DNA from 3 places in the Pseudovibrio sp. FO-BEG1 genome. Region 1 is predicted to be linked to each of the others. Evidence: riboswitches for the same ligand, from Rfam matches in the RefSeq annotation. Region 1 holds a riboswitch; each other region holds the start of a gene.
The links. Region 1 has a riboswitch for cobalamin ahead of PSE_RS13560 (TonB-dependent siderophore receptor). Riboswitches for the same ligand answer to the same signal wherever they lie in the genome.
Positions count from the first base shown of each region.

Region 2: it holds a riboswitch for cobalamin, as region 1 does, so the genes downstream of both, PSE_RS21095 (energy-coupling factor ABC transporter permease) here and PSE_RS13560 (TonB-dependent siderophore receptor) in region 1, are expected to answer to the same signal.
Region 3: it holds a riboswitch for cobalamin, as region 1 does, so the genes downstream of both, PSE_RS02850 (ABC transporter ATP-binding protein) here and PSE_RS13560 (TonB-dependent siderophore receptor) in region 1, are expected to answer to the same signal.

Region 1 is NC_016642.1:2,959,036-2,962,314, reverse strand. It holds gene PSE_RS13565 (ABC transporter substrate-binding protein) at 1-95, opposite strand, end outside; gene PSE_RS13560 (TonB-dependent siderophore receptor) at 195-2,006, opposite strand; cobalamin riboswitch at 2,181-2,394, opposite strand; gene PSE_RS13555 (DMT family transporter) at 2,571-3,279, opposite strand, start outside.
Region 2 is NC_016642.1:4,687,365-4,690,643, forward strand. It holds gene ettA (energy-dependent translational throttle protein EttA) at 1-415, opposite strand, end outside; gene PSE_RS21095 (energy-coupling factor ABC transporter permease) at 639-1,304, opposite strand; cobalamin riboswitch at 1,339-1,550, opposite strand; gene PSE_RS21100 (hypothetical protein) at 1,907-2,722, opposite strand; gene PSE_RS21105 (EAL domain-containing protein) at 3,148-3,279, shown strand, end outside.
Region 3 is NC_016642.1:611,529-614,807, forward strand. It holds gene PSE_RS02845 (ABC transporter substrate-binding protein) at 1-618, opposite strand, end outside; gene PSE_RS02850 (ABC transporter ATP-binding protein) at 630-1,412, opposite strand; cobalamin riboswitch at 1,758-1,968, opposite strand; gene PSE_RS02855 (hypothetical protein) at 2,442-2,714, shown strand.

The DNA.
Region 1 (3,279 bases):
CTCACTCCACTCACATCTGCATGGGCCGCTGCCGGGCTGATAACCAGCGTCATCAGCAGTGCGGTCTGCATGATCTTTTTGATCTTATTTCGCATTTAGACCTTTTGAGCAGCGTGAGAGTTTGGGACGCAGCATCGGGCAGTACTGAAGAAACCAGAGAATGCCGCCCAACCTTTGCTGAGCGGCATACTTAATCAGAAACTGGCGCTAACACCAGCGTAAACGGAAAGGCCCGGTGTCTGATAATCCTTGATCCGCTCATAGTCCTGATCCAACAGGTTCTCGCCGCGAACGTGGAATGTCAGATTATCATTGTACTGATAAGCCGCTTTTGCGTTGACCAAGACAAAATCGTCGAGGTCTCCGTTGTCTTCAATGCCAGAAACATAACTGGTGTTGAGGTTGAGAGACAAAACATCCACCGGCTTATACGTGGCGCCGACATTGACATCATGCAGAGGCACACGGCGCAGACGTTTTTTATCCGGCCCAACAGCCCATGTGTAGGTGTAAGCAGCATTGAAACTCAGGTTATCGAGCACATCCCAGCTGGCGGAGAGTTCTGCGCCCTGACTGCGGGACAAGCCGTCGATCTGTTCGTACTTGCTTGTGTACGCGATGAGATCTTCAGTCAGTATGTGGAAGTAAGTTGCTCCAAGACGTACTTTACCATCCAGGAAGTCCTGATCGATACCAGCATCAAAGCTCACGCTTGTTTCTGGCTTCAGATCTGGATTGGCTCCCCATTTGCCGAATAACTCGTTGAGAGAAGGTGCGCGGAAGCCATTGCCAAAACTTGAACGGAAGCGTGTTCCTTCCAGCAACTGGTAGGACGTGGTCGCGCGACCAGACCAGTATGTTCCAAAACGAGAATGGTGATCCAAACGGGATGACACAGAGAGACTAAGCTCGTCAGTCGGTTCAACCATTGCTTCAACAAAGCCACCAAATATACGACTGCTGCCATATTCAGCATAATCTTCATGCATCCAATCACCGCCAAAATTCAACGTGATTTCATCGGTTGCATCGAAGGTGTTCAACACATCAAACTTATAGCGATCGCCTTTATATGTACCAGGATTGTCACCGTAGTATTTACGAGTGGTATCAACAATCTGGAATGAAGCATCGGTTGTCATACGGTCATCCAACCAAGCAAAATTTGCTCCCAGTTTACCAATGTATTGGCGATAGTCCTGTTCGTTGCGGGCATCAGGATTATTAAAGCCATCATACTCGCTATGACCATCTGTACCGCGAGCGACAAAGTATAAGTTCAATGCATCTGTAACATCGACGGAGCCTTTTGCAGAGAAGGTCAGGTTTTCATATCCGTCTTCATCTGCAGCCCCGCCTTTGGGAGTTTGCGCGCTGAAACCATCGGTATGGTAACGCTGCACATTAACTGCAATGTCTGCTTTATCAGTAGCAGCCTGAAACCCATAGGACGCATTCACAGTCCCGTAACTACCACCCTCCACCGCAGCATTGTGTTTTACGGTGCCAGGCTCAGCTCGCTTGGTAATGATGTTGATGACACCACCAACAGCTTGTCCGCCATACAAAGCACTATGCGAACCTTTCAGAATCTCAATTCGCTCCACATCGTTTAACAGAATGTGCTCAAGACGCGCTTCGACTTGCGTTCCAGATGGGTCTGCAATATCGACCCCATCAACAAGGATTTTTGTGTAGTAGCCGCTCATTCCACGGATGCGTAGAGCACTTGCTTTCCCCGCCCCTCCGTTCTGCGAAAAGGAAATGCCTGGGAGTTTGATCAGGTATTCAGAGACGAACGTAGCGCCATCGTTTTTAAGGTCTTCTTCGGTGACGACATGGGTTGTGGAGCCGACTTTGCCGGCTTCGGTTTCCGTTCTGTTGGCGATGACGATGACTTCGTCGAGATCAGCTTCCTGCGCAGTTGATGCGAGGGTTGAGCTGAGGAGTGCTGAGAGAGCTACGCCGGATTTGAGGGTAGCTGCGATCCAAGATGTGTTACGCACGAGTTTGGTCCACCATTCACAGCAGCTTTCAGAACTGCTATGCTGTTGATTGCATTGTGCGTCTTTGGAGAAATCTACTCTAACCTCTTGAAAAGAGGTGTGTTTGATTGCCGGTCAGACGCACTGTGAATGTCACCTGAACGGAATACCGCCCCTTAGCACGCCCCGTGCTTTGGGTGAGTGACTGCATCTGGCAGGTCTCCTGGCTTGCGCGTCCTTATTGCTGCTCCGCCTTCCCAACACTGCTTTAAACAACAGCATCAGTGGCATGTGTGAGCAACAACTCTACGCTTACAGTTGCGGGGGCAGCCACGGCTTATCCAATAGGACCGTGTTCCCTTTTCATTTTCATCTGATCGATAAAAATACCAAATACCCGGCTATTGATCAGATTTCGGGGGCTTCCGTCAACTGCCTCTGCAAGGAACTTGATAAAATTCGACCAATTGCCGGGTAAACTCACAGAAATTGCAAGTGATTGTTCCACTACCAGATCTTGCGGTGCGGCCTTAGTCGGTCGCACCTGCTTGTGGTGGTTAGATAGAGTATGATCTTTCTCGCTGATTAGCTCATGAAGATCAGTGCACAGCCAACAATAACGAGGAGTGCTCCGATCCATGCACCGATGGCTGGGAACTCTTTGGTCTGCCACCAGAGAACTGGCAGCATCATTGCTGGTGTTGTTGCGGAAAGCGTAGAGACAATGCCTACTTCGCCGCCGCTGAGCGCATAGAGGATCAAGGTCATACCGATGCCCATGCCAAGCATGCCGGACAAGGATGCGAGTGCGACGATCTCTTTGTTGATCGGGTTTGCAAGGCGGAATGGACGGCCTGGCAGGTAGAACAGCGCCAGCAAGCCAAAGGCAGCGATAGTACAGCGCATGAGGGAGATCGCGACAGGATCAGCGCCGCTTTCCATGACGGGACGGATGATGATCGAACCCACGGACTGGGAGAGAGCCGCCAAAGTGCCGAAGAGGACGCCGACCACGACCGGACCTCTGATTGCTTCCCATTTATGCAGTTGGTCTTTGCGCTTTCCGAATGCGATGGCGAGGATAACGCCGACAAGAACGCAGGCAATGCCGATAACGGCCTGCAGAGACAGCTCCTCAGACAAGAACAACCAGCCCAGCAGAGCTGACATGGGTGCGTTCATAGAGAACAGAATGGCTGTACGGCGCGGCCCCATGCGATTGAGGGTGAGGAACAACAGTGTGTCCCCCATGAAGATGCCGATAAAGCCAGACAAGAAGATGAGTGATGCATGG
Region 2 (3,279 bases), 1.7 Mb from region 1:
CAACCTGGCTTTCCAGGTTCCACAGATCCTGAGCGTCGATCTCGTCCTGAAGCTGAGCACCTTCCTCGGCAGTCTCATCCGAGTAGTTCATCATCAGCTCATTGTAACGGTCCAGCTTTGCCTGCTTGTGCGCAACGCCTTCCATCACGTTTTCAAAGACGGTCTTGTCCGGGTCCAGATGTGGTTCCTGCGGCAGGTAACCAACCTTGGCACCTTCAGCAGCCCATGCTTCACCGGTGTACTCTTTATCCAGACCAGCCATGATCTTCAAAAGAGTGGACTTACCTGCACCGTTAGGACCAAGGATACCGATTTTCGCATCCGGGTAGAAAGACAGGTGAATGTTGTCGAGTACTTTTTTAGCACCGTAGGCCTTGGAGACCCCGTGCATGTGATAGATGAACTGGCGCGCCATGGACTGCCTGCATCTCCTGATCTGTGTAAACTAAGAATTCTCTGGGAAGCACTCATAGTGGAAGCTGCGCCACGGGGCAATCCATAACACTTCAGCGAAGATCAAATCCGCCGCTTTTTTCTTCCAAAATCAGGATTTTTGCAAAGCCGCCAGCTTCGCGAAAGCAAGAAAAAGGGCAGCAAGTAAAAACCGCTGCCCCTGCTAAAAGTAAACTCGTAGAAACTTAACCCATCTTCAGCTGCGGAACCACGGTAAGATTCCGAACCACGGCATTGTCTTCAATGGCCTTCAGGCCCTTCACAGCAAGGAAGGTCACAATAGGCTCAAAGACAACAATTGCCAGATAAGACAAGGCAAACTGCGCCCACGCCGTAAACGGTGTTGCCACTTCGCCAATCATCAGCCAGAAGCCAACCATACCAGTCACACCAGCATAGTACATAGCATCCAGCTTCAGGATCTGAGCAAAGCTCAGACGTTTGGTCAGGTCTTTGTCAAACAGCTGCTTACCGCCCAGATAATGAACGGAAATCAGCGGCAGCATCAAAGACAGGCTGTTCACGCCGAGGTGGTACATGTCCTGCGGATCAAAAGCGAGTGCCTGAAACAACAGGCCGATCGCAAACCCTAGCAGAACAGGCGTAAAGCCGAGTGTCAGATACATCGCCATCGCCCCAATAAAATGAAGCTCGGATGGCCCGACAGACATATGGAAACTCTGCATGAAAATGGAGAAGAAACCAGCAGCCAAAAGTGTTTTCAGCGGAGTAAGCGGCTCTTTCAGAAATTCAGAGATCTGCTCTTTGCAGCCCCAAACAAAAACGCCGACGGCACCTGCATTGGCAGCGATAACCTTGGCCGCAGAAACGTAACCCGGTTCAATATGCATTTAATATGCTCCTCTTCGCACCCACCGTGCGGTTTGAGTTTATGTTGTGTCGGGCAGGTTTCCTGGCTCATGGCTTTTGCATCACTCGCCTTCCCAGAGATCATCTCCAGTGGCTTTTATGAGGAACGCACCACGTAACAGTTGCGGGGGCAGCTGCGGCTCGGGCCCATCTTTGGTCATCCCTACCGCATTCCCTTTTCATCCAAGAAGCTTGGCTTCTATAGAACCCAACAGCCGGAATATCGTAAATTCCAGGAGAAGACACAACTAGAAATAAGAGGAGGTTGGGAAAACGCTCAACTCCTGAGATTTTTACTCAGAAGAAGCCACTGCAAGCTGCAGGCAAAAAAAGAGGCGTGTACCCGGTGGTACACGCCTTTAAGAAAGTTGACACTCCCCCATCCGAGTGCCAGCCGAAGCTGCATTTAGAGATATCAGAGTGCTCCATCCCTTCATTGATCTTCATCAAAATAAATAAAATTACTTCTGAAACAGCAGATATTATTCATTGTTGCAAAACTAGTCAGTCCTTCAATCGATTAAAACTAGAACAACTCAAATATATCTCTGAGAGACCTCAACGAAAGTCTCAGTATTTTCTACTAATTCTTACTCAGGCTGGTCACGGAGGGAGCCTGCCACGAAAACTTCCTGAGCCAATGTCTCTCTGGTGAAATCACAAAGCTCCAAGAATCAACCTTTCCGGAGACCTTATCTGGAGTTGTGCCGGAGGCTTCTTGTACCCCACTCTGGCCAGACGCAATCTGAATTTTCAAAGTGCCCACGCCTTTCCCTGCCAGCTGCAATAGCCCCAGATCTGTCTGTGTACGGCCCAGAAAGACTGTGGGGGCTGCGCCAATCCGATCCCAGATCGCACGCGCCAACTCCAAAGACGGGGTTTCACTAGAAGTCGCTGACACTTCAATAACCCTGAAACGTGGCAAACCATAGTTCAGCTCCACCATGGTGCGATCCACTTCATGATCACCAAAGCTCAGCACCCAGATTTCAAAGTGATGTTCTTTCAGGAAACCCACCAGTTCCTTCAAAGGCTGATAGGCGAACTCCCGATACTTGGCACCAACTGCTTTCGGCCCATTGAGAGACAAATGAGCTCGCACGCTTTCGCTGTAGTCAGCGAAACTGCCAAGATCTCCGTCAGCATTGGGTGGCACGACTTTATTGTCAGCGCTCTGTACAGCGGCGCTCCACAATGCACCATCGCCCACAAGCACGGCAACTCGGTCTTCCAGTGCCACAAACTCCGGGCTTTCCGTCCGCCCCATGCGCTCAATGCTCTCGATAATCCCGTGACGTGCTGAGGTGGAACTCCAGCTTGGCAGGATATTATCCCGCTCACCACCGGTTGGCTGCATGACTGAAACTGCGGAGTATAAAAACAAGCTGGACCACTGCATCGCTCAAGATCACCCAGAAGCTGTTCAAGCAAGATGGAGACCTACAATGCACATCAATTGCCCATAAAAAATGAACTAAATGCAGTTGTGAAAAGAGAAGAGAATCATGATTGACGGGCGGAATCTCTTTTCTCTCAACTTGAAGACAAATACGAGTATTCACGTATATAAGTAATTTCAATCACCGAAACTTTTACTTACAATTTTCATCAATTTGCTTTGAAAGCGTCAGATAAACGTCATATACGCCTCTCTTTTCGATACTTTTTAGGATGAAACCCTCAACTCCCTAGAATTCTTAATAAATGCGCAACAATTTCAAACAATTATGCCCAAGAATTTCTTGGGGTACCCAAATGCATTTCCGAGCCCTTTTACTTCCAGTATTGCTCTTACTTACGCTGATTGGTTTATCGTTACACTTCATGTCGGTGTCTTCGTATGCGTCAATTTTTGATCCAGCGAACACCAGCCTTCAAGGCTCGTTAAATCAGGCAGAACTCCTGACACAGCAGCAGAACCTATGGACCATTTTGTCCGTGGGATTATTTGCGCTT
Region 3 (3,279 bases), 2.3 Mb from region 1:
GAATGGAGAATCCTCGCCACTGTCATAAACAAACACGCGCAGCGGTGTGTCAGAGGTTTTCAGGCCAGCTTTGAACTGCGTCAGCTCATCACGATAAGACTGCACCAGCGCTTCCGCCCGCGCCTCAACACCAAAGATGCGGCCAAGGTTTAAAAGGTCATTGTACATGTCATCCATGGAAACCTTAGGCTTCTCACCGAGATGGATGCAGCTCTCGGTCAGCTCGTACACCTTGATGCCAAACGGCTCCAGCGTTTCTGGCGTTACCTCACCGCCAACCTTCATGCCGTAGTTCCAGCCCGCGAAGTAGAAGTCCGCATCAGCGCCGATCAGCACTTCCTTGCTTGGGTACTTCGGGGAGAGTTCTGGCAACACAGCCACTTTGTCGGTCAGCTCTGCATCCAGTGTCTTCCAGCCAGAAACGCCGGTGTAACCCACCATGTTGTCCTGCAGCCCCAGCGCCAGCATCATCTCTGTCAGGTTGGAGTCGTTGGAAACAGCCCGTTGCGGCACGCCATCAAACTCAACGGTGCGACTACAGCTTTGTACGGAAACCTCTGCCAAGGCAGCCGAAGAAGTAAGCAGCGCTACAGTCAGCGCCAAACCAAAGTTTTTCATGAAAACAGTCCTTATGAGTGAAGATCAAAAGTAAGGAGGGATTGTTGCCGGGCCATCAGCTGATCACGCGTGGTCCGCACGTGAAACGCCTGCGAAACAAGGGCAGGGGAGAGGATCTGCTCCGGAGCCCCAAAGCCCAGCATCTGCCCGTGATCCAGCAGCAGGATCTGATCGCACACCTGCGCCGCCATGTTCAGGTCGTGCAAACTGGTGATGATCGTCAGATCCAGCTCTTCAATCAGCTTCAGAATTTCCAGCTGATGGCGAATGTCTAAATGGTTGGTCGGTTCATCTAAAATGAGCAGCTCCGGCTCCTGCGCCAAAGCCCGTGCCACCATCACCCGCTGACGTTCCCCGCCAGAAAGCGTGCCGAACAACCGCCCGGCCAGCCCATCCAGCTGCAAAGCATGGATCGCACGATCCACCACCTGCCGGTCATGTTCACCGGAAGCCGCCAGCCCGCTGCGATAGGGTGTGCGCCCCAGCTCCACAATCTCGCGTACCCTGAGAGCAAAATCTGTCGGCTGCTCCTGCAGCACCGCTGCCACCCGCTGCGCTGTTGCCCGAGCTGAAAGAGACCAGATGTCATCGCTACCAATGCAAATCTGCCCGCTCATCGGCTTGTTGAAGCGATAAAGCAGCCGCAGCAGTGTCGATTTCCCAGCCCCGTTCGCCCCCACAACACCAAGGGTGTGCCCCGCCGCCAGCTCAAAGCTCAGCGGTTTCAGAACAAGCGCGCTCTTACGATCCGGCGCCCAGGAAACCTCGCGAACGGATACACAAGCCGCGCTCATGACAAAGCATCCTTGCGCCGTTCAGCCCTGATCGGACAGCCTAAGCCATTGAAATGAAAAGAAACAGGATCCAGCATTCAACCACCCCACCTGAGTGAAACGCTACATAATTATCGATGTAACGTTATAACGTAACATCAATTGTCGAATCCTGAAGTAAAAGTCAAGCGCACGCATGCGCAGACCATCAGCGGCTCGCAAAACGATCCGGGATAAAGTTTAGTTGGTGAGGAAAAAGGTCTCATAACGCCCTCCGCGCTGCAGCGGGGGCAAATAGAAACCGGATATGTGAGAGGCTTGCGCCAATGCAACCATTATGGCCTCCTTCCGGGACGCCCCGCCCGGGTTGAAGTGAAACATAATGGCAGGTCTCCTGACTCGCGGGTCCGTGCTCAGCCAGCCTTCCCGGATCTCTCCAGTGGCACGCTTGGCTTCGCTAACCGCTTACAGTTGCGGGGGCAGTCACGGAATTAGCGCCTGTTGGCTACACTTCACCGTGTTCCCTTTTAATCCCGAGGCCTTTCGCTCCCCAGAAACCATCAGCGCGCATACTGAGTTTTACCGCCCCCAATTGCAAGAGTTTTCGCGAAGGAACCTGAGGTGCTGTTGATAGCAGCCTCAACCACCCACCGTCATCCCGCACCCGATGCGGGACCCAGAGCCATGAGCACAGACCCAAACCACAGCTCAACCGCCTCACCAGGCGAGCGTAAACTCTGCCATCCACATCCCTGTAAAAACTGTCAGTTTGACAACCTCTGGTTTTCATTCAACATTCATACATGAGGCGTCGAAACCTCTCCAAACAGCGGTTACCGCTCCCGTCGACTAGCGGATTTTTTGTGCCTGCTTTATAGGTAGCGCGCAAACCCTTTGCTATGAGCGGGAGGGCGGTGAATACAATACCCCTTCGGGGGGAATAAACTCGCCTGTCTGTTTGCAGGTTTCGAACCTCCCGCTCGCCAGCGGGCCGTCGAAAGCCTTGTTGTCGCGCGGTTGTTCAACACCCTACAAACAGAGGGATTGAGAATGAACGACTCCGCATGCGCATGTAGCGCCACAAATACTTTCCAAAATGAAATTGACGAAGTCATCGTCGCTGTCTCGGATCTGCAGAACCTCTCGTATATTCAGCACCTTGTGCTGACAGAGAGAATGCAGCACTCCAGCGAGCGCGATGCCCTGTTCACTCTGCATCACGCCTTCCGCGATCGCCTCGAAGCACTGGAAAAGAGCTGCGGAATGTTAGAGCGGGTCGCTCATCCGCAGCCAATAAACACAAAAGTTCCGCTTCCTGATTAAGCCGTATTGCCCTTTGCTCGAGCGCTCAATCCTCAAAGCCCATCGCGTTCAAATGAGGAAACAGCCCGGCAGCAAAGAAAAGAGCCAGCCTCATTTTAGGGACTGGCTCAGGAAATGGCTTGATCGTGCAATGCGCTAAACGTGATCGGCAACCCTGACCACGCAAAGCGCGTGCAACATCACTGTGAATGGTAAATGGCACAAACTAGTGCCTCTTGCTCCGGTGCCAATGGCGAAACGCAAATACACCCCGCATCCTCGCCAATCGGTGCCCTGCTGGTCTGCGGCGATACCACCCGCCGCAGGTCAGCACCTCCCTAAAAATTACCAGTGCCACCCACACCACGTCCACTCCCTGAAAATAAGGGGTAGCATTCCCTCTGCCACCCCATTCACTGGATCCCGCATCAAGCGCGGGATGACGGAATTGAGGCAACCCCAACAACCTCACCACCCACCACCGTCATCCCGGACAAGCACAGCGCAGTTCCGGGATCTAGGGAGATTGATTGTGAAGTGTTCTGTACTTCAGTAATCAGCTTGAATGTCTTTGGTTTGATCAGCT